4 regions of the Mesorhizobium sp. M0923 genome follow, and region 1 is predicted to be linked to each of the others. Evidence: riboswitches for the same ligand, from Rfam matches in the RefSeq annotation. Region 1 holds a riboswitch; each other region holds the start of a gene.
The links. Region 1 has a riboswitch for cobalamin ahead of NKH89_RS18625 (ABC transporter ATP-binding protein). Riboswitches for the same ligand answer to the same signal wherever they lie in the genome.

Region 1 (7,601 bases):
TTCGACGACTTCGAGCTCGGTCTCGGCGGTCTTGGCTTCCTCGACGGTGATGACGCCCTCATTGCCGACCTTCTGCATCGCTTCCGCGATCATCGAGCCGACCGAAACGTCGCCATTGCCGGCGATGGTGCCGACCTGGGCAACCTCTTCCGAGGTCTTGATCTTCTTGGCGTTCTTGATCAGCGTCGCGACGACGTCGGCGACGGCGAGGTCGATGCCGCGCTTGAGGTCCATCGGGTTCATGCCGGCGGCAACCGCCTTGTGGCCTTCCTGGACGATCGACTGTGCCAGAACGGTCGCGGTCGTGGTGCCGTCGCCGGCGATGTCGTTGGTCTTCGAAGCAACTTCGCGGACCATCTGCGCGCCCATGTTCTCGAACTTGTCTTCAAGCTCGATTTCCTTGGCGACGGTGACGCCGTCCTTGGTAATGCGCGGTGCGCCGAACGACTTGTCGATGACGACGTTGCGGCCCTTGGGGCCGAGCGTGACCTTCACCGCGTCGGCGAGGATGTTGACGCCGCGCAGCATGCGCTCACGAGCGTCGCGGGAGAATTTTACGTCTTTGGCAGCCATTTTTAGCTCCTGGCAGGGGCTTGGATTGAGCCCGAAGATTTAAATGAGGGTGAGGCCGATATTCAGCCGATGATGCCCATAATGTCGGCTTCCTTCATGATCAGAAGGTCTTCGCCATTGAGCTTGACTTCGGTGCCCGACCACTTGCCGAACAGGATGCGGTCGCCGGCCTTGACGTCCAGCGGGACGAGCTTGCCGGCTTCGTCACGGGCGCCGGAACCGACGGCGATGATCTCGCCTTCCTGCGGCTTTTCCTTCGCCGTGTCGGGGATGATGATCCCGCCCGCGGTCTTGGATTCGGATTCGACCCGACGAACGACCACGCGGTCATGAAGCGGGCGGAACTTCGACTTTGCCATTTTTTATTCCTCGATGAGAATGGTGAGAACAGTTCCTCCGTCCGGCGGCGCCGGACATGGTTAGCACTCATCTTGGGGGAGTGCTAACGTGGCGCTGAAATAGTCTGGCAACTCGCGCGAGTCAAGGCGCCCGGTGAGCATCATCAGAACAATTGCTTCAAACGGATGCTTCAAACAGATACTTGACCAAGTCAACTAAATGGCTGATCTTACCGGCAGGAGGATGCCATGACCATTCATCATCACCCAGGCAAGGAGCGGATCGACGCGGTGCGAGCCTTCAACCGCTTCTATACCCGCCAGATCGGGCTGCTCGACGAAGGGCTGCTGAAAAGCACCTTCTCGCTGACCGAGGCGCGGGTGCTCTATGAACTGGCGCATCGCGATGGCCTGACCGCCACGGACCTTGGGCGCGATCTCGGCCTCGATCCCGGTTATCTCAGCCGGCTGCTGAAGAAATTCGAGGAACGTCATCTGGTCGAGCGCGCCACGATCGAGGCGGATGCAAGGCGTTCGTCGATCGCCCTGACCAAGGCCGGGCGGCAGGCTTTCGCGCCGCTGAACCAGGGCTCGCACGACCAGGTCGCGGCATTGCTCGACCGGCTTTCGGTTCCCGAACAGGACAGGCTGGTCAAGGCCATGCAGACGGTGCAGCGTCTGCTGGGCGCGACCGCCGAACCCAACATTCCCTACACGCTGCGGCCTCTGCAGGTCGGCCACATCGGCTGGATCATCCATCGCCAGGGCCTGCTCTACGCGCAGGAATATGGCTGGGACGAAACCTATGAGGCGCTGGTCGCTGAAATCCTCGGCACATTCGTCAAATCCTTCGATCCGAAATGGGAACGCAGCTGGATCGCCGAGCGGGAAGGCGAGGTCGTCGGCTCCGTCTTCGTCGTGCGCCAGTCGGACGCGGTGGCGAAATTGCGCCTGCTCTACGTCGAGCCCTCGGCGCGAGGTCTCGGCATCGGCAAGCGGCTGGTCGAGGAATGTATCGGCTTTTGCCGCGCCACGGGTTACAGGACACTGACGCTGTGGACCAACGACGTGCTCGCCGCCGCCCGCCACATCTATGAGTCTGTGGGCTTTAAATTGACCAACGAGGAGTGCCACCATTCCTTCGGCAGGGATCTGGTCGGCCAGAACTGGAACCTGGAACTGTAGCAGCGCTTCCGGCGCTTCGGCGTCGGCCTGCCGTGCCTCACCCTTTGATCGGTATCCAGATTTCCAGCCCGCCATTGCCGCTGCGCGGATCAAATTCGGGGCCGTAGCGCTCGAATTCCGGCGCATCGGCGATCTCGTGCCCAGAGGCTGGCAGCCATTTGTTCCAGATCGTGTTGACCGTGCGGCGGATGGTCGAGATATGGTCACGATGGGCGAACACGGCGTATTTCTGCGCCGGCACGCGCACACGCCAAAACTCCCTCGGCAGGTCCGAAAAATCGGACACTTCGACGCCAGCGATGTAGTCGAAATTGCCGGCGTCGTCGCCGTTGACGCAGACGCCATAGGCGACGTCGCCGATCTCGCCAGGAATGTTGCCAATATAGGGGCCGAACCGCTGCCACTGCATCGGGATGCCGGCGCTGGTTTCGCAGCTGTAGCGCTCGCCGAGACCGGCGATGAGAAACGGCCGGCTGGTCTCAAAACGCGGTGGTTCGAGAGTGGCGAGAAAGGACTGGTCCATCAGGATCGGCTCCACAAGATCGAGGTTGTCGAGCGAGCCTTGTGCGCGTACCAGTTCCGGCGTGGTGCCGAACTGGTCGCGGAAGGCGCGGGTGAAGGCCTCATGCGAGGCATAGCCGGCGTCGAGCGCGACCGAGAGGATGTCGGGTGCGCCGGCGCCAAGCTTGCGCGCCGCTTCGGTCAGTCGGCGAGAACGGACGTAGCTCATCACCGAACGGCCGGTAGCCGCGCCGAAAGCCCGCGTCACATGAAAGCGCGACACCCCGCTGCTCGTGGCGACATCGTCCAGCGAGACTGCTTCGGGCAGATGGCTTTCGACGAACCACAGCGCCTTCTCGGTCGGATTCATTTGGCACCTCGCATTGGCCCAGTCTCCGCATTGGCCCAGTCTTTACATGGCCCAGTCTTTACATTGGCCATGTCTTATATTGGCAAGATTATGGTGCCGCTTCCTGGCGGAGGCAGTTTGATCGAAATTGCGCACTGCGCAAATCGAGAGCGACGGTCGTCGGCAAGTCGCAGGCGTCGCGCGAAAAGGCTTGACAGGAAGCGGGCAAACGTCCTTTTAAATGTAATGTTATTACATCACGAGGTCTATACGGCTCCTTCTGACAAGACTTATTGCGCTGTGATTGGCGGAAAACTAGGGTGGCTGACTGATGGTCCCCGAGTCGAAAGGCAAGGGGTGAAAAGGGAACACGGTGAGATCTTCGGATCGAGGCCGTGGCTGCCCCCGCAACTGTAAGCGGTTAGCAAAATCCGAAGTGCCACTGGCCGGCAAGGCTGGGAAGGCAGGATGGCGCAAAGACCCGCGAGCCAGGAGACCTGCCATCAGCATGAGTTGACCGGACGGGGTGTGCCGGGAGGAGACGTGGACATCGGTCTTGTCGGCCGGTCCGTCCAGCTTCCTTCCGTCGCCATTGAGAAAGTGACGGTAAGTTGGACGCCTCCCAGCCTCTTCTTGAAGCGTGTGAACTGAGCGCGACGACGAATGCCCGGTGCCTGGTCAGCGCGGTGAGCCTTTCGATAGCGCCGGGCGACCGCCTCGCCATCATCGGCCCCAACGGCGCCGGCAAGACGACGCTGCTGCGCATGCTATGCGGTACGCTGCGGCCAAGCGCGGGAGATGTGAGATTTTCCGGACGCCGGCTGGAGAGGTTTTCGGCCGCCGAGCGGGCACTGCACATGGCGGTCGTTGGCCAGACCGACCAGCCTGATCCGCGGCTTGCCGTGATCGACTACGTCGAGCTTGGGCGCGTCCCGCATGCCGGCTTGCGACGGAGGAGCGAGCAACGCGACATCGTCATTGAAGCACTTCGCAGAACCGGCCTGCTGCCGCTGCTCGGCCGCACGATCGGCTCGCTATCCGGTGGCGAGCGGCAACGCGCCCAGTTGGCGCGCGCCATCGCCCAGGAGCCCAAAATCCTGTTCCTCGATGAACCGACCAATCATCTCGATCCGCGCGCCCGCAGCGACCTTCTCGAACTCGTATCGCAGTTTGGCATGACCGTCGTGGCGGTGCTTCATGATCTGTCGCTTGTCACGCCATTTGCCACCAGGGTCGCGGTGATGAACGAGGCCCGCCTGCAGGCACTTGCCAGTCCGCGCGAGGCGCTGACCAAGAAGTTGATCCGCGAGATTTTCGGCGTTGACGTGCTTTGGCTGCGCCATCCCACCGAAGACCGCGAACTCACGGTCTTCGACGTTCCGAACCGCGCCTCTTCACATCCCGATTTGACCAAGGAGCAACATCCGTGAAACGCCTCGTACTGTCTTTTGCCTCCCTCCTACTTGCCCAGACCGCCTTCGTTTTCCGGTAACCGTTGATAGCTGCGGCACGCCGCTGACGTTCGACGCCGCGCCGAAGCGCGCCGTCATCCAAGATCTGAACATGGCGGAGATGGCCTTCGCGCTGGGGCTGCAACCATCGATCGTCGGCCTGACCGGCATCACCGGATGGTATAAGGTCGGTCCGGAATTCAAGGCCGAGCAGGGCGCGATCCCGGAACTCGCGCCGAAATACCCGACCCTCGAAAACCTCGTCGCCGTCGAGCCCGATTTCTTCTTCGCCGGCTGGTATTACGGCATGAAGCCTGGCGGCGAGGTGACGCCCGATACGCTGGCCCCGCACGGTATCAAGACGCTGGTGCTGACGGAAAGTTGCGTCCATCTCGACCAGAACCGCCCCGCAGCCTCGATGGACCTGCTCTATGGTGATGTCGAAAAGCTGGGCAAGATTTTTGGCAAGGAGGCGGAGGCGGGAAAGCTTGTTTCGAACTGGAAGGCGCAGCTCGCCGATATCACGGCAAAGATCGGCGACCGCACGGGAACGCGTGTGTTTCTTTACGACTCCGGCGAAGACAAACCCTTCACATCAGGCAAGTTCGCGATCCCCAGCGCCATGATCGCCGCAGCCGGCGGCGACAACATCATGGCCGACATGCCGACGAGCTGGGGCAATACGGATTGGGAGACGGTGGCGGCCCGCAATCCGCAATTTCTTATCCTGCTCGACTACCAGGACGGCGGCTACAGAAAACTGCTCGATTTCCTGAAAGCTCATCCGGCGATGAAGGAGACTGAGGCGGTCAAAAATGAGCACTTCATTGCGCTGCGCTATGCCGAACTGACGCCTGGGCCTGCCAACATCGAGGCGATCGGCAAGATCGCCAGGGCGATGCACCCGGAAGCTTTCTGAGCTTGCGCCAGAGAGCGTTCGAATTGGCGATGACAGCAGGAGCAGCAGCGATTGCCGCTCTTGCTCTGCTGTCGATTGCCTATGGATCGACGGTCATCGCGTTGAGCGACGTGATTGCTGCGCTCGGACATGCCGCCGGGCTGGACGGAGACATCGTGTCCGGTCCGGCCGGCAAGATCCCGATTGCCAAGATCGTCCTCGATCTTAGGCTACCGCGCACGATTATGGCCATCTGTGTCGGCGCCGGGCTGGGCGTCATCGGCGCGCTGCTGCAGACGGTAACGCGCAACGACCTCGCAGATCCGTTCTTGTTCGGCCTGTCGTCCGGAGCCGCGGCCGGCGCGGTTTCCGTCATCACCATTTTTGGCGACCATTTCGGTATCTGGACGTTGCCGGTCGCGGCCTTCACGGGCGGCGTATTGGCCGCCGGCATCGTGCTTTTGCTGGTTTCGCGGGTGAGGGGGCAAGGCCCCGAACGGCTGATCCTCGCCGGGCTTGCCGTCTCGTTCATGTTCACTGCCTTGACTAACTATCTCGTCTTTGCCGGAGACCAGCGCGCCGCTCACTCGGTGTTGTTCTGGACGATGGGCGGGCTCGGGCTGGCCCGTTGGGACAATATCGAGCTGGCTGCTCTGGGCGCAGGCACCATCCTTGTTTATGGACTTTGGAACCACCGCCGGCTCGACGCTTTCCTGGCCGGCGAGAATGCCGCTGAAAGCCTCGGCGTCCCGGTTGCGCGGATGCGCAGGATGACATTTCTCGTCGCCGCTTTCTCGACGGCGATCCTTGTCTCGGTCGCAGGCGTCATAGGTTTCGTTGGCTTGATGATCCCACATCTGTCCAGGACCCTGGCCGGCCCGCTTCATCTGCGCCTGATTGCAAGCTGCGCCCTCTTCGGAGCGGTGCTGTTGCTGGCAAGCGACCTTCTCGCGCGCACGCTGCTGCCGCCGCAGGAACTGCCGATCGGCATCATCACCAGTTCGGTCGGCGCTTTCTTCGTGGTCACGATGCTCATTCGCAATCGCTCATGATGTGACTGCCATGCACATTTGCCGCCTTCTGGCACAATCCGGGTTCCTTGAATTATGAGCACGCTTATTATATATGTCGCTCATGGTTTCCGACGGCATCGACAGATTGGGCTTTTTGATCCACGACGTGCAGCGCCTGATGCGCAAGCGCTTCGAGGCGCGCGCCAGTGGTTTCGGCCTTTCTTCGGCGCAATGGCGGCTTCTGGTCCGTGTCGCCAAGGAGGCGGGTGTCGCGCAGGCGCGGCTTGCCGAGCTTCTCGAAATCGAGCCGATCAGCGTCTCGCGCCTTGTCGATCGCATGGAGGAGGGCGGCTGGATCGAGCGCCGTCCCGACGCAACCGACAGACGAGTGCGCATGATTTTCCCGACCGCCAAGGCGAACGCAGCCTACGCCCACGTCAAGAGCCTTGCCGCCGAGGTGTATGAGGAATCGCTCGTTGGCGTTTCGCCGGAAGATCGCCGCGTCCTGGTCAAGGCGCTGGAGACAATGGTGCAGAATCTTGCGGATGGTGAGACGCCGCCCTCGGAAAAAGTGAAGAATACGGAAGGCGCAGCAGCATGAACGCGGTAGCCAAAGTAGATAAGAATGCGGCCAAGCTGGAGATGGAAGCTCCCGCGAAGCCGGCGGCAGCTCCGGTAACGGCCGCTGCGCAGGTAGCTCCGGCGCCAGTGGCGCCGAAGAAGAAGCGTCGTGCCGGCCGCTTCCTTTTGATGTTTGTGCTGCCCGCTGCGTTGATCGCCGGCGGCAGCTATGTCTGGGTGACCGGCGGCCGCTATCAGGAGACCGAGAACGCCAATCTGCAGCAGGCCAAGGTGTCGATAGCCGCCGATACGGCGGGCCGCATCGTTCAGGTCGATATTTTCGACAACCAGTCTGTCAAGCAGGGCGACGTGTTGTTCGCCATTGATCCCGAGCCCTACCGGATCGCATTGGCCCAGGCCGATGCGGCGGTGGCCGGCGCGCGGCTCAATGTCGAGCAGCTGCGTGCGGCCTACAGCCAGGCGCTGGCGCAAGAGAAGTCCGACGAAAGCCAGGTCCAGTACGCGCAGTCGCAGTATGACCGCGCCGCCGACCTTGCCCGCAAGGGCATCAACGCCAAGTCGTCGCTGGACGAGGCCAAGAACGACCTCGACAAGGCCAAGCAGCAGCTGGCCGTGGCCCAGCAAGGGATCGTCAGCGCCAAGGCGGCACTTGGCGGCAATCCCGACATCGAGACCGACAAGCATCCGACAGTGGTGGCGGCGCTCGCTGCA
Region 2 (7,601 bases), on a different contig from region 1:
GTCAGGCGGCTTTGTTCATTGAGAGGACCCCCTGGCGGCAATACCAGGAGGATTCCCTATGGCACTTCCCGATTTATCAACCGGTCATTCCAAACCATATTCGGCGGCTTTGAAGACGCTCATTGAGCGCGGCTATGTAAATCAAGGGACCGACCTGCCGGGTGTCGATACCGCCTTTGAAGCAGGCATCGTACCCGCTTACGCTGGTTTCGATGCGACGGCTGACAGTCTTCATGTCGGCCATCTTCTTCTGATCATGGCGCTTCGTCATCTTCAGCAGACTGGCCATAAACCCATCGTTCTCATTGGGGGTGGGACCACCCGCATCGGCGATCCCAGCTTCCGTTCGGACGCGCGGCCGATGCTGACGGACGAGCGGATCGCCGCCAACATTGAAGGGATCAGAAAGATCTTTGACCGTCTCCTTGTCTTCGGAGACGGCCCGACGGATGCCGTGATGGTGAACAATGCCGACTGGCTGGACAGCATTCGTTGGATCGACATGCTGAGAGACGTCGGCAGGCATTTCTCCGTCAATCGGATGCTCTCTTTCGACAGTGTGAAGTCGCGGCTGGAAAAGCAGGAGAATCTGAGCTTCTTAGAATTCAACTACATGATCCTCCAAGCGTTCGACTTCCTTGAGCTATCCCGCCGGACCGGTTGCCGTTTGCAGATGGGTGGAGCCGACCAGTGGGGGAACATCATCAATGGCATCGACTTGATACGGCGGACGGATGGAAAGGAAGTCTTCGGAGTGACTACGCCGCTTCTGAAGACTCCTTCAGGTGTCAAGATGGGTAAGACGGCTGCCGGAGCTGTGTGGCTCAACGAAGATCGCCTTTCGCCATACGATTACTGGCAATTCTGGCGTAACACGGAAGACGCTGATGTCGTTCGGTTTCTGAAGCTTTTCACCGATCTGCCGATGAACGAGATCGAGCGATTTGGACAGGCTGAAGGAACCGAGCTAAACGCCGTCAAAGAACGTCTCGCCAACGAAGCTACGGCCCTGGCACATGGAACTAACGCCGCCAAACAGGCGGAGGCCACGGCTAGCCAAGCATTTGGGCAGGGCGAAGCCGCAGAGGGGCTACCGACGCTTCATCTAAATGACGCCGAGGGGTTGGCCGGAGTAGCCCTTGTGGATTTGCTGGTACGCGCCGGATTGACCTCCTCCAAAGGGGAAGCGCGAAGGGCGATCTCGGGACGAGGTGTGCGGATCAACGGCAACGTTGTCGAGGTTGATACAATGATATCTTCCCAAGACCTCCCGATCCGGCTTTCGCTCGGCCGGAAGCGCCACACTGTTGTAAAGTAGGGTTTCAGCAAATGCTGTCGCAGAAATTCTGCCCGCTTAGCGGATATTGCAGACATTCGCGTCGAGTTCCCTGAGGAATGTCGAGAGACACTCCTCAGGGGGTAGTTAAGGCCGCCAAGTTTTCTGGGTTAGCAGGCGCGCCACTGTGGCAGCTTGGCTTGTATGGCGAGGCCATGGTTGAGTGAGGTGAACCAAATCCAGCCCCGCGGTCGATCCCGAAGCTTCCCACAATGGCGAAGAGAACATCTTCACTGGTTCCTTTTCAGCACAAGACCTTCCGTTCGCTATGGTCGGCTGCACTCATTTCGAACCTTGGCACCCTAGTGGAAGGTGCGGCGGCAGCTTGGCTGATGACGAGCATCGCCACCTCCCATGGAATGGTGGCGCTCGTCCAGTCATCGACCACCCTCCCCTACATGATCTTCTCGCTCGCGGCGGGAGCGCTCGCGGACAAGTTTGACCGTCGCCGGATCATGTTGACTGCGCAACTGCTGATGGTCTGCGTATCCGCCTTCCTGGCGTTCCTGACCTATGCGGGGAATGACACCCTGGACCCTTCTGGGTCTCGCCTTCCTAATCGGCTGTGGTTGGGCATTGCACGATCCCTCTTGGCAAGCCTCCATGGGAGATATCCTGCCTCGCGAACACCTGCCAAGCGGGGTTGCGCTCAACGGCATGAGCTACAATCTCATGCGCAGCATCGGGCCGGCGATTGGCGGCATAATCGTGGCCACAGCCGGTGCGGCCTTCGCGTTCCTCTTCAACGTCCTTTGCTAGTTCGCTCTGATCGCTGCGCTGTTGCGATGGAAAGCCGAACGGGCACGACAAGCGCTGCCGCGGGAGGCTTTCGGCAGTGCGATGGCGGCGGGCTTCCGTTACGTGCTCTTGTCGCCGAACCTTCTCAAGGTGATGTGCCGGAGTTTCATTTTCGGCCTCACCGCCGTTGTCATTTTGGCTCTCCTGCCGTTGGTCGCTCGCGAACAGATCAAAGGGACCGCAGTCACCTACGGCGTGATGCTCGGCTTCTTCGGCCTGGGAGCGATTTGCGGCGCGCTCCTCATCGGGCGGGTCCGAGAAGTTCTCTCCAACGAATGGGTCATTCGCGGTGCGTTCTTTGTATTGGCGATCAGCTGCTTCTTTCGGGCATGGAGCGAGCACGTTGGGCTGAGCTGTCTCAACCTCATGCCAGCCGGTGCGGCCTGGATTCAATCATTCTCGCTGTTTAACGTCACAGTGCAGCTTTCGGCGCCGCGGTGGGTGGTTGGACGCGCCCTCTCTCTATCAGACGGCCACATACGGCGGCATGGCGGCGGGAAGCTGGCTAACTGGCGGATGTCCAAGGTGTTTCGGGAGCCTTGCTCGTCCGCCAGCTGGTTCTTGTCATTGGGGGACTGATGGGCATCCTTCTGCGTCAGCCGGATTTTGAAACGCTCAATCTGGATCCGACCAACAAGTTCAGCGAACCGACGCTGCAACTTGAGCTGCGGCCACGAAGCGGTCCGATCATGGTGATGGTCGACTATCGTGTCGATCAGAGAGATCCAGACTCGCCCACAATAATTATCTGAATTTCAGCAGTAATTTTTGATCGCCCATTCGTGCTGTGTACCAGCCCTGTGTCTTGCGCAAGTGGTCACGAACGGCTGCCGGAGCCTCGAAGACGCCCTAAAAACACATGCTGCGATTTTTGAACACGCTTGACGATTAGATTAATTCATCCACAATGCGTGTGTTGAACACGCGAGGTGAGTTATGAACATGAAAGAGCTTAGGGTTCGACTGGGCATGACTCAAAAAGATTTGGCAGAGCAGATGGCAACGACGCAACAGACTGTGGCCCGTTGGGAAACAGGCAAAACGCAGTTGAACGTCGAGCAGATCAAGGACCTTTGTCTCACGTTGAAATGCACGGTCGAGGAGCTGCTGGGCTGGAAGATTGATGTCGAGGAGTGGCGCACGAGCCCGTTTGCAATTGCCGATGCCGAAACGCGATACGGCACGCTCAGAATCAAGACGACTGTTGGCAGCCGCCAATATCCTATCGATGAAAAGGCGCGTGAATCGATTTTACGTCAGTTGAAGGAACTTCATAATCTTCGTAGAAATAACACAGTTAGGCCATGGCTGTATTGTTGGAGCCTTGACAACAAAATACTCTTGATAAATCCGCAATATGTCCGCACCATTGAGCTTATCGGTGAAGATGTAGAGGAGATGCCAGAGTATTATCATCCAGAAATCTATCGGGCTTTGGATGACTGGGATAAGGGTGAGGTTTCAGGAAAGCTGAAGAAAGAATGCGATGCCATCATCGCAGAGATGGGTGATCAGGAAGCCGTGCGCATGGCCTCCTATGTTCGCGTCACATATGACGACGGAGAAGATGAGTGGAACTTCTTGGATGAAGAAACCGCTACGACTTTCTTCGGATTGGAAGCTGCGACCTTTGACGTTCCCCAGTGTAGTTTCGCCGAAGTGGAGGAAGAAGGTTACTACCGAGCGCGATACGCCAACCTTGATCGCGTCGCGGTGATGGAGGTTCCAAGCGACCGTTATCACAGATTGACCGCGCCCGAGGAAGCTTAGAACCATCCACGAAGGGCGATGTTACATCTCGACCTTGCGTGGTGCGTTTTCAGTACGAAATGACGTTAAGCGTAGGTAGTGGCAGCTAAGAGTGCTCGACCAGAAGCTAAACTGCCTCCTCAATATCGCTGCCGATGTGCCGCAGGACACGTCCACGGGAGCGTGGATAGGCGTGAAGTTCCTGCACTCCACGGTCCGCTCTCCCATCGCCGGTGTGTGCCCGACGCCATCTTGTGGACGAGCTTGGCCGCCTGCACCCGGTTGTATTCCGGTCCGCCGCTATGGCTATCTCCATGTCAATCGGCGCCGAACTTTGACTGCCCGCTGCTTTTGATGAAGTTGGCGAGGTCCCGCGCATAATCACTCTTGGTGAGGCCCTGTGTCGCGAACTTGTGGTCCAGCAGGGCAAACAGGTCCAAGTCCCCTTCCGCCTGTGGCGCTGGCTTGCCCTCACCGCCCTCGGCTTCCCAATTGGGGACCGCCTCTGCGCGCTGCACCGTGGCGATTGTCCGCCCAAGACGCATCACAAGATCGAACGCCAAACCGTGCGCGTGCACGATGATTTGCCGCTCAGGCCTCATTTGGACAGGACTTGAGCTGGCCCGGTGGTTTGAGCCGGGTTACCTTGAGCCGGTGGGCTGCGAACAAGCAGTTCGAGACATTGGCCTCGATCACTTCGCAACACGCCGCTGCGCCTGGCCTCGGTGTGCTCCCCCCGAAATCGTTGTGTCATATCACCGAGGGCATCACGGCCAACAGCTTCCACATGGGCAACAGCCTCGCCATTGAGCCGAATATGGTCGCGAGCAGATCACCAACGAAGCGGTCGGAACCTCGGAGCCGAAGTTCGACGCCGAGGTGGTTCGCATGATGCGCTAAGCAGCACCACGGCGCTTGCCGGTATGTTTGCTGCCGGCAGCCGACGAACTCCTATCCTCCTGGACAAGGGCGCCGTGCGTCATTGGTTTGATTTACCGGCCGCTCAAGGCTTCCACAGTTTTCGCTTTCGAGGCGACCTTTGCAACATGCCAACGGAAATTTAACATAACGACATAAACATTTCTTTATGCGGCGTTGACAAAGAAGCGAACTGCTGTAATTGTCTCCCGCGTCGTGGTTCTCCGTACGGCGCTGCCGCAGCGGAGCTAAGAGGGAAGCCGGTGCGATGCCGGCGCTGCCCCCGCAACTGTTAGCGGCGAGCCAACCCCACTCATGTCACTGAGGCGAATAGCCTTGGGAAGACGGGTAGAGGCTATGACCCCGCGAGCCAGGAGACCTGCCACGGCGAATTACGTCCACGGGCGGGGTGTCTCGGTGGCCGCTGCAGCCTGGCGTTCGTGCCGGCCTGCTAGCGCCTTCCTTGTCACCGACGCCCCAACCATCGGGGTCTGGCATGACTGTCTCTCAGCAAATTCCTGTAGCAACGCTCGGCGTGCCCCGCTTCGGTCGTCGGCGAGAACTGAAACTCGCGCTTGAAAGTTACTGGTCCGGAAAATCTTCCGCCGCCGACCTTCTCACGACGGCGAAGGCGCTCCGTGCCGCTAGTTGGGAGGAGCAGCACGATCGCGGCGTGTCGAAAATCCCGTCGAACGACTTCTCGCTCTACGACCATGTGCTCGACACCGCAGCCATGGTCGGCGCCGTTCCATCCCGTTACGGCTGGAATAGCGGCGAGGTCCCACTTGACATCTACTTCGCAATGGCGCGGGGCAACCAGGGTCAGACGGAGGATTGTGGACACGCTGGTCACCAGCAGGCGGCTCATCGGCCTGATGTAACCGCGATGGAAATGACCAAGTGGTTTGACACCAACTATCACTACATTGTGCCGGAACTCGACGATGATCAGACGTTCGCCCTCTCGTCGACGAAACCGGTCGACTACTTCCTCGAGGCTAAAGCTCTCGGCGTTCACACACGCCCAGTCATCCTTGGACCGATCACCTTCCTCAAGCTGGCGAAATCGCCTGCCGAAGGATTCGATCCCATCGCGCTCCTGCCGCGGCTGCTGCCCGTCTACGAGCAACTCCTGCAGAGGCTGAAGCTGTCTGGAGCCGACTGGGTGCAGATCGATGAGCCAGCGCTTGTCCTCGATCTGAACCCGAACGAACGAGCTGCGTTCGAATTCGCCTATGGCCAGCTGTCGAAAGCCGCGCCCGAGCTGAAGATCATGCTGGCTACCTATTTCGGGCCGCTGGGAGACAATCTCGAAACCGCGGTTTCTCTGCCCCTGGCCGGGCTGCATATTGATCTCGTGCGCGCTCCCGAGCAGCTGGAAACGGTGGGTCGGCTCGCACCGAAGGATCTGGTGCTCTCGCTTGGCTTGATCGATGGCCGCAACGTCTGGCGTGCGAACCTGCCCGCCATTCTCGACCGCATCAAACCGATCGTCGCCGGCTGGCCCTTGGACCGCGTCGAGATCGCGCCTTCTTGCTCGATGCTGCATGTGCCGATCGACCTCCGCATGGAGACGGAACTCGACGCGGACATCAGGTCGTGGCTCGCCTTCGCGGCCCAGAAGACCGACGAGTTGGTGTTGCTTGCCCGGGCCCTGTCCCAAGGCAGGGATGCGGTGGCAGGCGCGTTGAAAGCGTCTGCCGAGGCTGCCGCCACTCGCGTGACATCCACGAAGATCCATGACCCGCTGGTTGAGGGGCGGATCGCCAGCATTGACGACAGCATGAAGCGACGAGAGAGCGCTTTTGCCGAGCGCTCCAGAGTCCAGGCCGGCACGCTCGGGCTGCCGCCGTTCCCGACGACGACCATCGGGTCCTTCCCGCAGACGCCGCAGGTACGCAGGGCGCGGGCCGCTCATGCGAAGGGCCAGCTGAGCTATGTCGACTACGAGACCTTCCTGAAGAAGGAGATCGAGGCTGCAATTCGCTGGCAGGAAGAGATCGGGCTGGACGTGCTGGTGCACGGTGAGTTCGAACGAAACGACATGGTACAGCATTTCGGCGAGCAGCTGTCCGGCTTCGCCTTCACCCAGCATGCGTGGGTGCAGAGCTATGGGTCGCGTTACGTGCGCCCCCCCATCATCTTCGGCGACGTATCGAGGCCCAATCCGATGACGCTGCGCTGGTGGCAGTTCGCCCAGTCGCTTACGGAAAAGCCTGTGAAGGGAATGCTCACAGGCCCGGTGACCATTCTCAACTGGTCTTTTGTTCGCGACGACGTACCCCGCTCCGAAGCATGCCGCCAGATCGCGCTCGCCATCCGCGACGAGGTGACGGATCTCGAATGGTCCGGCGCAAGGATGATCCAGATCGATGAGGCCGCGTTTCGCGAAGGATTGCCACTGCGCCAGTCTGATTGGAACGACTATCTCGACTGGGCTGTCGAATGCTTCCGGATCGCTTCAACGGGTGTAAAGGACGCGACTCAAATCCATACCCACATGTGCTACTCGGAGTTCAACGAGATCATCGACGCGATCGCTGAAATGGATGCGGATGTCATTTCGATTGAGACGTCGCGCTCGAAGATGGAACTGCTGGACGCCTTCACGAGCTCCAAATATCCGAACGAAATCGGTCCCGGAGTCTACGACATTCACTCACCACGCGTCCCGGAAGTCGGCGAAATTTCGGATCTCGTCATGCTTGCCCGCGAGCGACTGTCGGATTCCCAACTGTGGGTAAACCCGGACTGTGGCCTCAAAACACGCAAATGGGAGGAGGTCCGCCCTGCCCTGATG
Region 3 (7,601 bases), on a different contig from region 1:
CGAAAGCTGTGGCGGTGATGATGGCGGCAGGGTTCAGCGCGGCAAACGCGGTTTCGACAACGGCGAGCGATGCCGCGTCCTTGAGGCTGGAGACGAAGATGGGGACCGGCGCTATGCCACGCTGCCCGAGCGCCTCGACAAGCGCATCGATGGGCGCGACATCGGCGGCGAGCAGCATCGAGCGGTAGAACAGGATGGGGATGATGGGGGCGGGTTCGGCGGACGGTAGATTTAGGCTGCGTTCCGTCGCGCCCCCCTCTGTCCTGCCGGACATCTCCCCCACAAGGGGGGAGATCGCCTGGTCATCGTCGCCTTCGTCAATGTTCGATGTTGCAGAAGTCGCGAGACGGTCAGTGACAGCCGATCTCCCCCCTTGTGGGGGAGATGTCCGGCAGGACAGAGGGGGGCGCGAAGGAATGCCGACGCTTGATAAGTCCATTCTTTCTATAACGCCGCGTCCCGGCTCGTAAAATCCCGCCTTTGGCACGCTGACAGGTTCAGCGACCGCCGCACCCGATCCGGCGAGACTTGCCAACCTCTGCACCAGCGCCGTCATATTCGCCGGGCCACCTTCGCGGAAATAGTCGAGCAGACCATCAAGTTCCTGGCGCGGCAGCGTCGAGCCTTCGATCAGCCGCAAATCCTCGTCGTGGCTCTCGCCCGGTAGGAGCGCCAGCTTAATACCGCGATTTCGCGCGACAACGGCAAGCTGGTCGCAGCCGTAGCGCCACCAGTCGTAACCGCCGAGGATGCGGACCAGGACGACCTTGGCGTGGCGGGCGACGCTGTCGATCCAGAGGTCGACGGACATCGGGTGGCGCAGGTCGCGCAAGGCGGCGAGCCGCATCGACGGCAGGCGGTCCGCATCTGCCTTCCACGCCGCCGCCAGCCCGGCGAGGTCGCTGTCGGTGAAGGACAGCGCCACGACATCCGCAGGCGTTTGCCTGAGATCGACAGGCTCGGCGAGATCGTCGAGCGAGGCGGATGTGGTGGTGAGGATGTGCATCGCGGCTCGTACCTGGGATCAGCCGGCGAGGATACGCTCGATCGCCGGGCGGTTCAGCCCTTTCAGGCCGATGACGACGAGGCGCGAGCGGCGATCGTCTTCAGCGGTCCAGGCGCGGTCGTAATAGTGGTTGACGCGCGGACCGACGGCCTGCAGCAAGAGCCGCATCGGCTTGCCGCCGACGTCGACGAAACCCTTGACGCGCAATACGTTTTCTTCCTCCGCCGCCGTGGCGACGCGTTGTGCCAGCTCGTCCGGATCGGACACCGACGCAATGTCGATGACGAACGAGTCAAAGTCGTCATGTTCGTGGTCGAGCTCGTCGTCGTGATGGGTCTTGCGGTTCTCGATGTCGTCCTCGACGGCGAGACCAAGGCCGAGCAGCACCGACGGATCGACCTTGCCTTGCGAGGTCGGCACGATCTTCACCGCCCGCGCAACATGCTTGCCGATGACGGCATTGGCGCGCGCCGCGCCGGCTGCGTCCAGCAGGTCGCTCTTCGACAGGATGATCAGGTCGGCACAAGCGAGCTGGTCTTCGAACACCTCCTCGACAGGATCGTCATGGTCGAGCGTCTCGTCCTGCGCGCGCTGCGCCTGCAGGGCGTCCATGTCGTTGGCAACGCGGCCATCAGCCAGCGCCGGCCCGTCGACGACGGCGATGACGCCATCGACCGTGACGCGGCTTTTCACCGACGGCCACTGGAAGGCCTGGACCAGCGGCTTGGGCAGGGCCAGCCCGGACGTCTCGATCAGGATGTGGTCGACCTTCGGCGTCAGCGACAGGATCTGGTCGAGCGCGGGGACAAAGTCGTCGGCGACAGTGCAGCAGATGCAGCCATTGGCCAGCTCGACGATGTTTTCCTCGGGGCAAGTGTCGATGCCGCAGCCCTTCAGGATCTCGCCGTCGATGCCGATATCGCCGAACTCGTTGACGATGATGGCCAGGCGCTTGCCTTTGGCGTTTTCGAGCAAATGGCGGATCAGCGTCGTCTTGCCGGCGCCGAGAAAGCCGGTGACGACGGTGCAGGGGACGCGCGAAACGTTGGCGGCCGAATCTGGGGAAGTCATATCAAGTCCTTCAAAAGGTCGAGGGGAGGGATGCGGGCAACCAAGCCGCGCTTCAGGCAATCGGGACGGCCGCGCCACGGAATGAGGCCGTCCGTCGAAGTAGCGAACAGCTTTGCCCCCGTCACCAGATCGGTGCCGCTGGTCGTGGTCAGGTCGCCGAAGACATAGCTCCAGCAGCCGTCGCGCAGCATCGCGGCGCTGAGCCGGCGCTTGCAATTGCCGAGGCATTCGACGGTGCGGATTTTAATGTTTTCGCTGGAAGCGGCGCGGCGCGTGTGCTCGGCGAGCAGTTCGCCGGCGCGGGGATAAGCGTCCGAACCGGTCTCGTCACGGCAGGACGAGCAGACGATGACGGTAACGCCGGCCGGGGAATCACCATGGCCGGACAATAAATCCGCTGTCTCAGCCGGAAAACTGTTGTCGCGTTCCAAATCAGGCTCCTTGCCCGGAAAACCCGCCAGGCGATCGGATTCTTATGTCCTAGACGGCAGGTCTCCTGGCTCGCGGGTCATCGCCTGGGTGCCGCCTTCCCGGGAATATCCCAGTGGTTTTCGGCCTTGGCTCGTCGCTTACAGTTGCGGGGACAGCCGCGGATTTGAAATCGAGATTTCGCACCGCATTCCCTCTTGGCCCTTGCCGTTGCGGGCAGGGGACCGTCTGGAACGGATTTAGGCTTGTGAAGGCAGTCGTGTCAACGCACGTCTATGACGCGGCGATATCTGCGAGCGGCTGGCCGAGGTCGCCGGCAGCCGTCACCTCGATGCGCTCGAGCCCGAGCCAACCCTGCATCTGCTTCAATTCCTCGAAAAGGGCGGCGGCAGTTTGCGGCGGGGCGCCGGGCTCCGAATAGGCGGCATGGACGCGCAATACGCCGGCCGGGCGGTCGGCCCTGAGGTCGACGCGCCCGACGATGCTGTCGCCGAGCAGGAACGGCAGCACATAATAGCCATACTGGCGCTTTTCGGCCGGCGTGTAGATCTCGATGCGGTAGTGGAAGTCGAACAACCGCTCGGTGCGCGACCGCTCGAAGACGACGGGATCGAACGGCGCAAGCAAGGCGCGCGCCTCGATCCTGCGCGGCAAACGGGCGTCCTTGTGGAGATAGGCTGTTTTGCTCCAGCCTTCGACGCTCACCGGCAACAGGTCGCCAGCCTCGACCAGTTCCTCGATGCGGCCCTTGATGTCGGCGGGCGAGAGGCGGAAATAGTCGCGCAGATCGCCCGCCGTGGCGACGCCATGGGCGCGGGCGGAGATGCGCAGCAGTTCGCGGTGGGCGTCCGCGGGGGACGGAACTGGCAAAGCGAGTACCGTTGGCGGCAGCACGCGCTCCGGCAGATCGTAGAACCGCTCGAAACCACGCCGGTGCGCCGTGGTGATGCGGCCCGCCCAGAACAGCCATTCGAAGGCATGCTTGGCATGGCTCCAGCCCCACCAGCCGCCCGAGCCCTTCTGGCCTTCGAAAGCCGACGCCGCGATCGGGCCTCGTTCAGCGACCTCGCGATAGATGTCCTCAATGTAGGCGGCGTGCTCGCGGCCCCATTTTGCCAGTCCGCTGTACATTTCCTCGCCGCGCTCGGCCCGCCGCATGCGCCAGCGCATCAGCGGATAGGTCTCGACGGGCAAGAACGAGGCTTCATGCGCCCAATATTCGAAGACCATGCGCTTGCGTGTCACCGCGGCGTCGTCGAGCAGCGCCAGCTTGTAGGGGCCAAGCCGCGAATAGAGCGGCATATAATGGGCGCGAACCACGGCGCTGACGGAATCGATCTGCAGCAGGCCGGTACGTGCAAGCACCCGGGCCAGATGCCGGCGGTCAGGCGTGCCGCTGGGGCGCGGGTCATTGAATCCCTGTGCCGCAAGCGCAATGCGACGGGCCAGGGCAAGCGAGATTTTTTCTTTCATGAAGGCGGTATCCGGACGATGTTAGACAGAGAAAATGACCTGCGATTCCGCCCCATGCTAGCAAGGTTTTGGCGGCATCTATGTCAGGAGAGAAAAGTGGAGTGAAAAGTGAAGGAAATCAAACAGGAGCGGATCGGACCAGTTTTCCCGGATATGCCGTCCAGCACCGCGATTTGAACAAGGTTTGACTTGCTTCGCCGAAAGCGCTGCGCTAACCCTCGCCGCGTTGCAGCATAGAGCCCCCTTAAAACGGTTCAGTGGTTAATCTGTCACGCTTCCGCAAGTGGGTCCGGTGCTGTAATCAGAGTGGATTGGCCGCCAACGGAAAACTGCAGCATGAACGCACTTTTAGGTTCGTACCTGCCCATCGTCCTGTTCATCGGCGTGGCGCTGGTCGTCGGCCTGGCGCTGCTCGCCGCACCGTTCCTGGTGGCTTACCGCAACCCCGATCCGGAAAAGCTTTCCGCCTATGAGTGCGGCTTCAACTCGTTCGACGACGCCCGCATGAAGTTCGACATCCGCTTCTACCTGGTGTCGATCCTGTTCATCATCTTCGATCTGGAGGTGGCCTTCCTGTTTCCTTGGGCAGTGTCGTTCAGTCAGATCGGCATGCTCGGTTTCTGGTCGATGATGGTGTTTTTGGCGGTGCTGACCATCGGCTTTGCCTATGAATGGAAAAAAGGAGCGCTGGAATGGGATTGAACGACAGTTCCGGCACGCTCGTCGCGCCGAAGCCCAAGGGCCTCATCGACCCCAACACCGGCAGACCGGTGGGGGAGGATGATCCGTTCTTCCTGGAGATCAACAACGAACTCGCCGACAAGGGTTTTCTCGTCACTTCGACCGAGGCGCTGATCACCTGGGCGCGCAGCGGCTCGTTGATGTTCATGACCTTTGGCCTCGCCTGCTGCGCCGTCGAGATGATCCACACCTCGATGCCACGCTACGACAGCGAGCGTTTCGGTGTCGCGCCGCGCGCGTCTCCGCGCCAGTCCGACATCATGATCGTCGCCGGCACGCTGACCAACAAGATGGCGCCGGCGCTGCGCAAGGTCTACGACCAGATGCCGGAGCCGCGCTACGTCATCTCGATGGGCTCCTGTGCCAATGGCGGCGGCTATTATCATTATTCCTATTCGGTGGTGCGCGGCTGCGACCGCATCGTGCCGGTCGACATCTACGTGCCCGGCTGCCCACCGAGCGCTGAAGCGCTGCTCTACGGCATCCTTCTGCTGCAGAAGAAGATCCGCCGCACCGGCACGATCGAACGGTGAGCGGCATGACCCAGGCGTTGAATGACCTCTCGACCTATCTTGGCGAGAAGCTGACCGGCCGGATCGGCGAAGCGGTGCTCGCCTATGGCGAACTCACTATCTCGGTCGAGCCGCGCGACCTGATCGAGGTGGTGACCTTCCTGCGCGACGACCCGAAATGCCAGTTCATTTCGATCATCGACGTTTGCGGCGCAGATTATCCGTCGCGGGCAAAGCGCTTCGACGTGGTCTATCACCTGCTGTCGCCGAGGCAGAATATCCGCATCCGCATCAAGGTCCAGGCCGACGAAGAGACGCTGGTGCCGTCGATCACCGGCATATATCCCGGCGCGGACTGGTTCGAGCGCGAGACCTACGACCTCTATGGCGTGCTGTTTTCGGGCCATCCCGATCTGCGCCGGATCCTGACCGACTACGGCTTCGAGGGCCATCCGCTGCGCAAGGACTTTCCGCTGACCGGCTTCGTCGAGGTGCGCTACGACGACGAAGCCAAGCGCGTCATCTACGAGCCGGTCGAGCTCAAGCAGGAATTCCGCAATTTCGATTTTCTGTCTCCGTGGGAAGGTACGGATTACGTGCTTCCGGGAGATGAGAAGGCAAAGCAGTAAATGGCTGAAACCTCCGTTCGCAACTTCAATATCAATTTCGGCCCGCAACACCCTGCTGCGCATGGCGTTTTGCGCCTTGTGCTGGAGCTTGACGGAGAAGTCGTCGATCGCGTCGATCCGCATATCGGGCTTTTGCATCGCGGCACGGAAAAGCTGATCGAGCACAAGACTTATCTGCAGGCCGTGCCCTATCTCGACCGGCTCGACTATTGCGCGCCGATGAACCAGGAGCATGCCTTTGCGCTCGCCGCCGAGCGGCTGCTCGGTATCGAGGTGCCGAAGCGCGGGCAGCTTATTCGAGTTCTCTACTCCGAGATCGGCCGCATTATGTCGCACATCCTCAATGTGACGACGCAGGCGATGGATGTCGGCGCGCTGACGCCGCCGCTCTGGGGTTTTGTCGAGCGCGAAAAGCTGATGGTGTTCTATGAGCGCGCCTCGGGCTCGCGCATGCACGCGGCCTATTTCCGGCCGGGCGGCGTCCACCAGGACCTGCCGCAGAAGCTGATCGAGGACATCGGCAAGTGGATCGACCCGTTCCTGAAGTCGGTCGACGACCTCGACGCGCTTTTGACCGGCAACCGCATCTTCAAGCAGCGCAATGTCGACATCGCTACCGTCTCCCTGGCCGACGCTTGGGCCTGGGGCTTTTCCGGCGTCATGGTGCGCGGCTCGGGTGCGCCGTGGGATCTGCGCAAATCGCAGCCCTACGAATGCTATGCCGAGCTGGACTTCGACATTCCGATCGGCAAGAACGGCGACTGCTTCGACCGTTATCTGGTGCGTATGGAAGAGATGCGGCAGTCGGCGAAAATCATGCGCCAGTGCGTCGACCTGTTGCTCGGTAAGGAGGGCAGCGGGCCGGTGTCTAACCTCGACGGCAAGGTGGTGCCGCCGAAGCGCGCGGCGATGAAGCGCTCGATGGAAGCGCTGATCCATCACTTCAAGCTCTACACCGAAGGCTACCGCGTTCCGGCCGGCGAGGTCTATGCCGCGGTCGAGGCGCCGAAGGGCGAGTTCGGTGTCTATCTCGTCTCCGACGGCACCAACAAGCCCTACCGCTGCAAGCTGCGCGCCCCCGGCTTTGCGCATCTGCAAGCGATGGACTTTTTGTGCCGCGGCCACATGTTGGCCGACGTCACCGCCGTTCTCGGCTCCCTCGACATCGTGTTTGGTGAGGTCGATCGGTGAATCGCATTCTGAGCCTCATGTTAATCGTCATTGCTGTCGCAATGCACCCTGCATATGCAATCGAGTGCGGAGCGTCTATCGATGCTTCCGATCTTGTGAAGCAGCACTTCAAGCTGAGCTACGTCACGCTTGGCATGCAAGAAAGTGCGACAGCAGAATCCGCCGATGTCGATGCTTTCTATTTCAAGAGAGATACATGCGAGTGTAGCGTCGCAGCGCCGGATGGCGCGAGTTTCTCTAAGGCGGAGGTATCGGCAGCCGCTTCCGGCAAAACAGGGTTCGCGCGGCTTGTTGCTCGCTTGGCTGGTAAATCCGGCGTTTGCCCGCCTGTCATGACAAATTCGCCGACTTTCCAATGTTTCGACGGTACGGCGAAACTTTGTAAGGAGGCCGCAGCAAGATGACGAACCTATACGTCTTTGGTGAGGTCGATCGCTAAATGTCAGTCCGCCGTCTCGCAGAAGCCAGCCTCCAGCCAGCCTCCTTCGCCTTCAACCGGGCGAATGCGGCAGCGGCGAAGCAGTGGATCAAGCAATATCCGAAGGGGCG
Region 4 (7,601 bases), on a different contig from region 1:
GGCCGGAGTTTAAGGTCGAGATCGAGGTCATCGCGTCGGGTTGAGGAGCGCTGGCCAGCGGCTGGAATCGACAGGCCGATGATCTCAAGTTACACGACAAAGGTTGGTGCCGCCCCTCATCAAGCGCGCATCCAGTCTCTTCGAGGTAAAAAATGGCCGGAACAAAAAAACGCGTATGGTGGGGTGACTACCGGACCACCGAATACGCGACCGTCGATCCTGAGGCGACCATTGCCGTTCTGCCACTGGCGGCGATCGAGCAGCACGGGCCCCATCTGCCGGTTTCGACCGACACCTCGATCATGAACGGCATGCTGGAAACGGTGATCGCGCGCCTGCCCGGCGATCTCGACATCCGCATCCTGCCGGTTCAGGCGGTGGGCAAGTCGAACGAGCATTTGCATGCGCCCGGCACCCTCACTCTGCCGGCGACGACCCTGGTCGAGGCGTGGACCGAACTTGGCCTGTCGGTCGCACGCGCCGGCGTCCGAAAACTGATTGTCGTCAACTCGCATGGCGGCAATGAGGAGATCATGGGCATCGTCACCCGCGAATTGCGCGTGCGGGCAAAGATGCTGGCGGTAAAGACCAGCTGGCAACGGTTTGGCCGGCCGGCCGGCATGTACACCGACCTCGAAGACCGCCACGGCATTCATGGCGGCGACGTCGAGACCTCGCTGATGCTGCACTTCCGGCCCGACCTCGTCGACATGGCCAAGGCCGATAATTTCGTCTCCAAGGTTGCGCGCGCCGAAAAGGAATTTTCGCTGCTGCGCCACACCGGAACGCACGCCTTCGCCTGGATCGCCAGCGACCTCAACCCGAATGGCGTGGTCGGCGACGCCAGCATTGCAACCGCCGAAAAAGGCCGGCTCACCGCCGAGCATCAAGCCGACGGCTTCATCAGCTTGCTGAAGGACGTGCGCAAGGCAAAGCTGGCGGATTGGCTGGCGTAACTAGCCCTCGATCCTCAGCGCAAACGGCGTGCCCTCAAACGCTTCGGCGCCGCGCCCGATCGCCTCGATGGCGCGGCTCATGCGGCCGTCGCGCTCGAGCAGTGCGTCGGCAATTGCGATCAGCCGCGGATTGGGTGTCGCCGTGGGCGACAGCGCGCGCAGCGTCTTGGCCAGTTCGGCTTCGTCGCGCTTCGGCGCCAGCGCTGCCGCGATAATGTAGGCCGAGGCGGTCGACCGGCTGATGCCGGCATAGCAATGCACCACCAGCGGCCGCGAGCGATCCCATTGGCGGGCGAAATCGAGCAGGTTCAAGACATGCTCCTCGCCCGGCATGGTCATGCCCTCCTGCGCTACCGCAATGTCGTGCATGACCAGGTGCAGATGGTTTTCCCTGGTGATCGAGGCCGGCCGCATCACCTCCGTGCCGGCAGCGAGCAGCGAAAGCAGCCGCCCGGCCCCGGTCTTCGTCACCGTTTCCTCGACTTTGGACAGCGAGCAGACATGGATCATTGGATCGTTTCTCCCTTGGCATCATCGTCGCGCCGCGAGGCCCAGCCGGCAAGCGCTGATTCGAGCCGCCGCCATTCTTCGTCGGCTCCCGGCAGGCCGGCGCGCAACACATCCGGCCGGTCGGCGAAATGCCGAAGCAGGATGCCGCGCTGGCCGAGCACCGAAAACAGGCGGGCGGCGTTCGCCAGCCTGATATAGCGGAACAGCGCGGTGCCAGCGGCGACAGGCACGCCGAACCGGCCGAACAGCGCATCGAGCCGTGCGGCATCCTCGGCCAATCGGCGCCGCATCCCGGCCTGCCAGCCGGTATCGGCAAGCGCCCTTATGCCATATTCGAGCGCCGGCCCGGAAATCGCCCATGGCCCGAATTGCGCCTGCAGCCGCTCGACCGTCAGCGCCTCGGTCAATGCAAAGCCAAGCCGCAGGCCGGCCAGGCCGAAGAACTTGCCGAACGAGCGCAGCACGACGATGCCGCCCTGGTCGACGTCGCCAGCGAGACTTTCGCTGCGTGGGCCGACATCCATGAAGGCCTCGTCGACGACCAGCAGCCCGCCTCTGGCGCGCAATTTTGCGGCAAGTCGAAGCAATCTTTCGCGCTCGACGACGCGCCCGTCCGGGTTGTTGGGATTGACGACGACGGCAAGGTCGGCCGCCGCCAAGGCTTCGAAATCATCGACTTCAGCCGCCGCATGGCCGGCGATCGCCGCTGCCCGCCGATGCTCGGCATAAGTCGGCCCGAGCACCAGCGCCCTGCCCGGGCTGACCAGCGAAGCGACGCGCGGCAACAGGATCTGCGTGCCGGGCGCCGCTGCGACATTCGCCGCCGATGGAGCGCCATAGGCGCTTGCCGCGACTTCGGCCAATTCGCGGGCACGCGCTGCTTCCGGCAATCGCGACAGGGCGGTGGCGGGCAAATCGAAAAGCGGGTAGGAGTGCGGATTGATCCCGGTCGAGAGGTCGACGAAAGGCAGCGGCGCGTGAGGGAAAAGCGCCCTCGCCCGGCCAAGGCTTCCGCCGTGGTCCACTGCCGCCGTCACTCCATCAAGAGACTTCATGTCGATCCTGATCACTTTCCTGTCGCTGGCCATCGAACTTGTACTCGGCTACCCGGCCCAGCTCTTCGATGCCATTGGCCATCCCGTCACCTGGTTCGGCAGGCTGATATCCTTTCTCGACGGCAGGCTCAACCGCGCCACTGATTCCGACGCCCACCGTCGCCGCTGGGGCGTCTTCGCGCTGCTGGTCATCGTGCTGGTGCCGGCCGCCCTCGCCTTCTGGATCGAAGCCATGCTTTGGAGCATTCCCCTCGGCTTGTTGGTCATCGCAATCCTGGCGACGTCGCTGCTGTCGCAGAAGAGCCTGGCCGAGCATGTCGAAGCGGTGGCCGACGCCCTCGACAGCGGCGGACTGGACATGGGCCGCATTGCCGTCTCGCGGATCGTCGGCCGCGACCCGGAAAAGCTCGACAGGGCCGCTGTCTGCCGCGCCGCGATCGAAAGCCTGGCCGAGAACTTCTCCGACGGCGTCGTCGCGCCGGCGTTCTGGATCGGCGTTGGCGGGCTCGCCGGCGGCGTCGCCTACAAGGCCGCCAACACCGCCGATTCGATGATCGGCCACCGCACCCCGCGCCACGAGGCCTTCGGCTGGGCGGCGGCGCGCTTCGACGATTGGATCAACCTGCCGGCATCACGGCTGACGGCGCTGCTGATCGTGCTTGCCGCTTTCCTGGTCAAGGGCGCCGATGCCAAAGCCGCCTGGCATGCTGTGCGGCGCGATGCGAAAAAACACCGCTCGCCCAATGCCGGCTGGCCGGAAGCAGCGATGGCCGGTGCGCTCGGCCTGGCGCTCGCCGGCCCCCGTTCCTATGACGGCGTCATGGTCGAAGACGCGTTGATGGGCGAAGGCGGCCGCCGCGACGATATCGAGAGCACCGACATCCGACGGGCGCTGAAACTTTACCGGGTCGCCGACTTACTGCTGATCGCGCTGTTCGGGGTGATCGCAGTGGTTGTTATCTTGGCGTGACCTGCGCCCGAGATCGAGCGGAAACAAAAAACCCGCCAAGCGGCGGGTCGTTGGAGCCAGTTAGCACCATAGCGAGATTAGTACCATAGCTGCCGGCACAAAGCAAGAACAAAATTGCTGTGCCCAAAGAATAATCGCCCCAGCTTTGCGCTTCTCATTCCCTGCCTTTGACGTTCGAGGTTGGCGAAATCCGAAGCGCCATCCAATCTCCCCCCTCGCGGGGGAGATGTCCGGCAGGACAGAGGGGGGCGCGAAGGATCGCCAGCCTCTTGACCGTTCACCTGCTAATGACGGTCTGACGACGTAGTTGTCTCCGACTGACAGGCCGAGGGACAGTGCCCCCCTTTGCCCTGCCGGGCATCTCCCCCACAAGGGGGGAGATCGGCAGCTTCGCCGGCGCCGCCTGCTCCGAAACGCCCTTCCCCGATCGCCAAACCCCTCAGAACTCTATCCCTTGCTGCGCCTTCACGCCGGCGGAGAAGTGGTGCTTGGTCACGCCCATCTCGGTGACCAGATCGGCTGCCTCGACCAATACCGGCTTGGCATTGCGGCCGGTGACGACGACATGCAGGCCCTCGCGACGCGCCTTCAGCGCTGCGACCACCTTTTCGAGGTCGAGATAATCGTAGCGCAACGCGATGTTGAGTTCGTCGAGCACCACGAGGCTGATCGACGGCTCGGCCATCAGCTCGAGCGCCTTGGCCCAGGCGGCCTCGGCCGCCGCGATGTCGCGCTTCAGGTCCTGCGTTTCCCAGGTAAAGCCCTCGCCCATGGCGTGCCAGACGACGCGGTCGCCGAAGCAGGCAAAAGCATCCTTCTCGCCGGTGTGCCATTTGCCTTTGATGAACTGGACGACGCCGACGCGCTTGCCGTAGCCGAGCATTCTGAGCGCCAGCCCGAAGGCGGCCGTGGTCTTGCCCTTGCCCGGACCGGTGTTGACGATCAACAGCCCTTTCTCGACCGTCTTGGCTGCAACCTCGGCGTCCTGCACCGCCTTGCGCTTGGCCATCTTCGCGCGGTGGCGTTCCTCGTCCTTGGGATCGATGTGGTCGGTATCAGCCATGTCATTTCACCCTGAGCGGCAGCCCCGCCACCATCAAAAGCACGGTGTCAGCGACGGCGGCAACGTCCTGGTTCAACCGGCCGGCCGCGTCGCGAAACCGTCTTGCCAGCGCATTCTCCGGCACGATGCCCTGGCCGACCTCGTTGGACACCACGAACCAGGGTCCACGCGGCCGCGACAGCACATCTGCCAGCCTTCGGCATTCGGCCTCGACATCATGTTCGGCCAGCATATGGTTGGTCAGCCACAGCGTCAGGCAATCGATCAGCACCGGCTGGCCGTCAGGCAGTGCCTCGATCGCGCCGGCAAGGTCGAGCGGCGCCTCGATGGTCGTCCAGCCGGCGCTGCGGCGCGAGCGGTGCAGCGCGATCCGTTCGCGCATCTCCTCGTCATAGGCTTGCGCCGTCGCGATATAGCTCCATGGCGCCGGACAGGCACTCACCAGCCTCTCGGCATGCACGCTCTTGCCGGAGCGCGCACCGCCGATGATCAGGGTCAGCGCCCCGGCAGCGCGGTCAGGCAAAGCTGTCGCGCAGGCTGGTCGCCGTGCCGGTGAAGCGGCCGCGCACCACGCCGACGACCGCGCCGAGCACCAGCCAGAACACCAGATTGGTCAGCGTCACCGCCACCACGAACTGATGATGCAGGCCTTCCGGGATTGTCGTCTCGAAGCTGTCGGGCTGCGGCGCGCCGACAATATGCGGCGCCACCATCAACGCCACGGCAAGGACCGCCAGCGGCAGCGATCTGCGGAAGGCGAGCAGGCCGAGACCGGCGGCGGTCGCCACCACCGTTGCCCACCACCAGATCTGGCGTTGGACAAGGTCGGCCGCCGGCATTGCCGGCAATTCCGGCGGCAGGCCGAGGCCCGGCGCCAGCGTGAACACGGCAAAGCCGGCAAGCCCCCAGAACAGGCCCTGGCGCCAATTGCCGATGCCGCCGGCGAACTCCGAAACCGCAACCAGGACCAACGCGAAGCCGATGCCGGTGACGATATTGGCAACGACGCTGAAGGCAAAGCGTTCGAAACCGTCGGCCGGCGCCCAGCCTTCGTCCTCCGCCGGAGCCATTGCTTCAGCCGGTGCCGGCGCGGCGCTGCTTATAGCCATCGTGCCCCCGGCGTTTTCGACCGGTGCCGCAGGTGCCGCGGCATGGTCATGGCCGCCGCCGGCCTGTTCGTAGACTTCCGCGTTCAGGATCAGCGGCACCGTGGCATAGGCCTGCATGCAGGCGAGAACGACGCCGGCCACGAGCCCTGCGATCGCCGCGATGAACACGACGTTGCGAAACAGTGTCATGATGTCAGCCCCTTGTCAGTGGCAGGGAAAGCCCATCGAGTGGCGATAGTCGTGGGCGGCATTGTGGACCGCATCGATGTGCGAGAAGCCGACAAAGCCCATGACGAAAATGCCGAGGAATGCAGCAAGCGCCAGCTGCATGAAACGCGACTGCGAGGAGACGGAAGCGCCGAGCGAGACGGAAGCGGTATTCATGTCTTGTCCTTTCGCCCTCCACCCGAGGGCATAGAAGTCAGTTTCCTGTCGCCGGCAGGTCTCCTGGCTCGCGGATCAGCGCCCTTCCCCACCTTCCCGAAGAAAATCTTCAGTGGCATATGGAGAGGACTACCGCACACAGTTGCGGGGGCAGCCACGGCATTGGGCAAGAATTTCGCCCGCACCGCATTCCCTCTTGGTTCCAAACGGAACCGACGACATCAGCGACTATAGGCAGAATCGCCGCGCCCGGCAAACCAAATTCCGCCGGATCGTGTGGCGAATGCGCCGCCTCGCCAAGCTCGCCGGCCGGCGCCGCAATTGACAATTCTCACAGCCGGGTGTCGGCTGGCGGATGGGGAGGAAGCCGGCATGCAACCCAGCCCGAATGAGCGCGGTCCCTATAACGGCCTGACGCGGGCCGAGCCGACGCTGCCGTCATCGGCCTATTGGGACATCGCAGGCTATCAGCGCGATCTCGAGGCCATCTGGTATCGCAACTGGCTGCTGGTCTGCCGCGAGGCCGACCTTGCCCAGCCGCTGGCATTCAGGACGTTTCGCATAGGCACGCAGGAGATCGTCGTGCTGCGCGACGAGACCGGCGAATTGCGCGCCTTCCACAACACCTGCCGGCATCGCGGCTCGCAGCTTTGCCAGCAGAGCGAAGGACGGCTGAAGGCGCGGCTCATCACCTGCCCCTACCACGCCTGGTCCTATTCGCTGCGCGGCGATCTGGTGCGCGTGCCATCGAAATCGCTGCCGGACGGTTTCGACAAGGCCGATCATCCGCTCTACCGCGTAGCACTGTCGGTGTGGCGCGGTTTCGTTTTCGTCAACCTCGCGCAAGACGCTGCCGGTTCGGCTGAAACATCCTTCGATCCGGCATCCGGCAACCTCGCCAACTGGCCGCTGGAAACGCTGCTGAGCGGCCATGTGCTGCGCAAGGTTATGAACTGCAACTGGAAGATATTTTGGGAGAACTTCAACGAGTGCCTGCACTGCCCTGGCGTCCACAAGGACCTGTCGCGGCTGGTGCCGATCTATGGCCGCGGCCTGATGGGCCGGCACGACGACCCCGAATGGGCGCGCCACGCCGACAATGACGCGCCGGAATTTGCCGGCGGCTTGCGGGCCGGGGCCGAAACCTGGTCGCGCGACGGGCGCGTCCACGGCTCGGTCTTTTCGAGCCTGACGCCGGCCGAGCGTGCTGCCGGGCAGACCTATGCCACCAACTTGCCGTCGATGTTCGTCGTCGGCCATGTCGACTATGTCAGGACCGTGCGGCTGGTGCCGCTTGGGCCGGAGCAGACCGAACTCACCGCCGAATGGCTTTTTTCGCCCGAAGCGCTCGCCGATCCGGCAGCGGATATCGACAACATCGTCGCCTTCGGCACCCAGGTGCTGGAGGAAGATGCTGATATCTGCGAGGTCAACCAGAAGGGCCTGCGCTCGATGCGCCACAAGGCCGGCGTGCTGATGCCCGAGGAATATGACTTGCACCGCTTCCACAACTGGGTGCTCGAGCGGCATGCGGCGCTTGAACATCAAAGCGAT

Region 2: linked by a shared signal. The riboswitch ahead of metE (5-methyltetrahydropteroyltriglutamate--homocysteine S-methyltransferase) and the one ahead of NKH89_RS18625 (ABC transporter ATP-binding protein) in region 1 are both predicted to bind cobalamin.
Region 3: linked by a shared signal. The riboswitch ahead of NKH89_RS00030 (DUF1636 family protein) and the one ahead of NKH89_RS18625 (ABC transporter ATP-binding protein) in region 1 are both predicted to bind cobalamin.
Region 4: linked by a shared signal. The riboswitch ahead of NKH89_RS00215 (CbtB domain-containing protein) and the one ahead of NKH89_RS18625 (ABC transporter ATP-binding protein) in region 1 are both predicted to bind cobalamin.

What each region holds. Positions count from the first base shown of each region.
Region 1 covers NZ_JAMYNW010000010.1:89,481-97,081, forward strand. Annotated here, with positions in the region: gene groL (chaperonin GroEL) at 1-573, opposite strand, end outside; gene groES (co-chaperone GroES) at 636-932, opposite strand; gene NKH89_RS18615 (bifunctional helix-turn-helix transcriptional regulator/GNAT family N-acetyltransferase) at 1,161-2,096, shown strand; gene NKH89_RS18620 (GyrI-like domain-containing protein) at 2,134-2,967, opposite strand; cobalamin riboswitch at 3,262-3,465, shown strand; gene NKH89_RS18625 (ABC transporter ATP-binding protein) at 3,558-4,376, shown strand; partial or broken gene NKH89_RS18630 (ABC transporter substrate-binding protein) at 4,373-5,316, shown strand; gene NKH89_RS18635 (FecCD family ABC transporter permease) at 5,346-6,347, shown strand; gene NKH89_RS18640 (MarR family winged helix-turn-helix transcriptional regulator) at 6,430-6,909, shown strand; gene NKH89_RS18645 (HlyD family secretion protein) at 6,906-7,601, shown strand, end outside.
Region 2 covers NZ_JAMYNW010000036.1:7,252-14,852, forward strand. Annotated here, with positions in the region: gene tyrS (tyrosine--tRNA ligase) at 59-1,318, shown strand; partial or broken gene NKH89_RS33750 (MFS transporter) at 1,549-2,859, shown strand; gene NKH89_RS33755 (helix-turn-helix transcriptional regulator) at 3,071-3,904, shown strand; gene NKH89_RS33760 (hypothetical protein) at 4,201-4,446, opposite strand; cobalamin riboswitch at 5,002-5,202, shown strand; gene metE (5-methyltetrahydropteroyltriglutamate--homocysteine S-methyltransferase) at 5,298-7,601, shown strand, end outside.
Region 3 covers NZ_JAMYNW010000001.1:5,058-12,658, forward strand. Annotated here, with positions in the region: gene NKH89_RS00020 (cobaltochelatase subunit CobN) at 1-1,006, opposite strand, end outside; gene cobW (cobalamin biosynthesis protein CobW) at 1,025-2,077, opposite strand; gene NKH89_RS00030 (DUF1636 family protein) at 2,074-2,508, opposite strand; cobalamin riboswitch at 2,547-2,750, opposite strand; gene NKH89_RS00035 (winged helix-turn-helix domain-containing protein) at 2,780-3,979, opposite strand; gene NKH89_RS00040 (NADH-quinone oxidoreductase subunit A) at 4,316-4,681, shown strand; gene NKH89_RS00045 (NuoB/complex I 20 kDa subunit family protein) at 4,672-5,253, shown strand; gene NKH89_RS00050 (NADH-quinone oxidoreductase subunit C) at 5,259-5,861, shown strand; gene NKH89_RS00055 (NADH-quinone oxidoreductase subunit D) at 5,862-7,052, shown strand; gene NKH89_RS00060 (hypothetical protein) at 7,049-7,456, shown strand; gene nuoE (NADH-quinone oxidoreductase subunit NuoE) at 7,492-7,601, shown strand, end outside.
Region 4 covers NZ_JAMYNW010000001.1:41,830-49,430, reverse strand. Annotated here, with positions in the region: gene NKH89_RS00255 (RidA family protein) at 1-44, shown strand, start outside; gene NKH89_RS00250 (creatininase family protein) at 153-956, shown strand; gene NKH89_RS00245 (tyrosine phosphatase family protein) at 957-1,466, opposite strand; gene cobD (threonine-phosphate decarboxylase CobD) at 1,463-2,521, opposite strand; gene cbiB (adenosylcobinamide-phosphate synthase CbiB) at 2,520-3,491, shown strand; gene cobO (cob(I)yrinic acid a,c-diamide adenosyltransferase) at 3,931-4,554, opposite strand; gene cobU (bifunctional adenosylcobinamide kinase/adenosylcobinamide-phosphate guanylyltransferase) at 4,556-5,077, opposite strand; gene NKH89_RS00220 (CbtA family protein) at 5,070-5,852, opposite strand; gene NKH89_RS00215 (CbtB domain-containing protein) at 5,868-6,047, opposite strand; cobalamin riboswitch at 6,084-6,279, opposite strand; gene NKH89_RS00210 (aromatic ring-hydroxylating oxygenase subunit alpha) at 6,420-7,601, shown strand, end outside; gene NKH89_RS00205 (MFS transporter) at 7,592-7,601, opposite strand, start outside.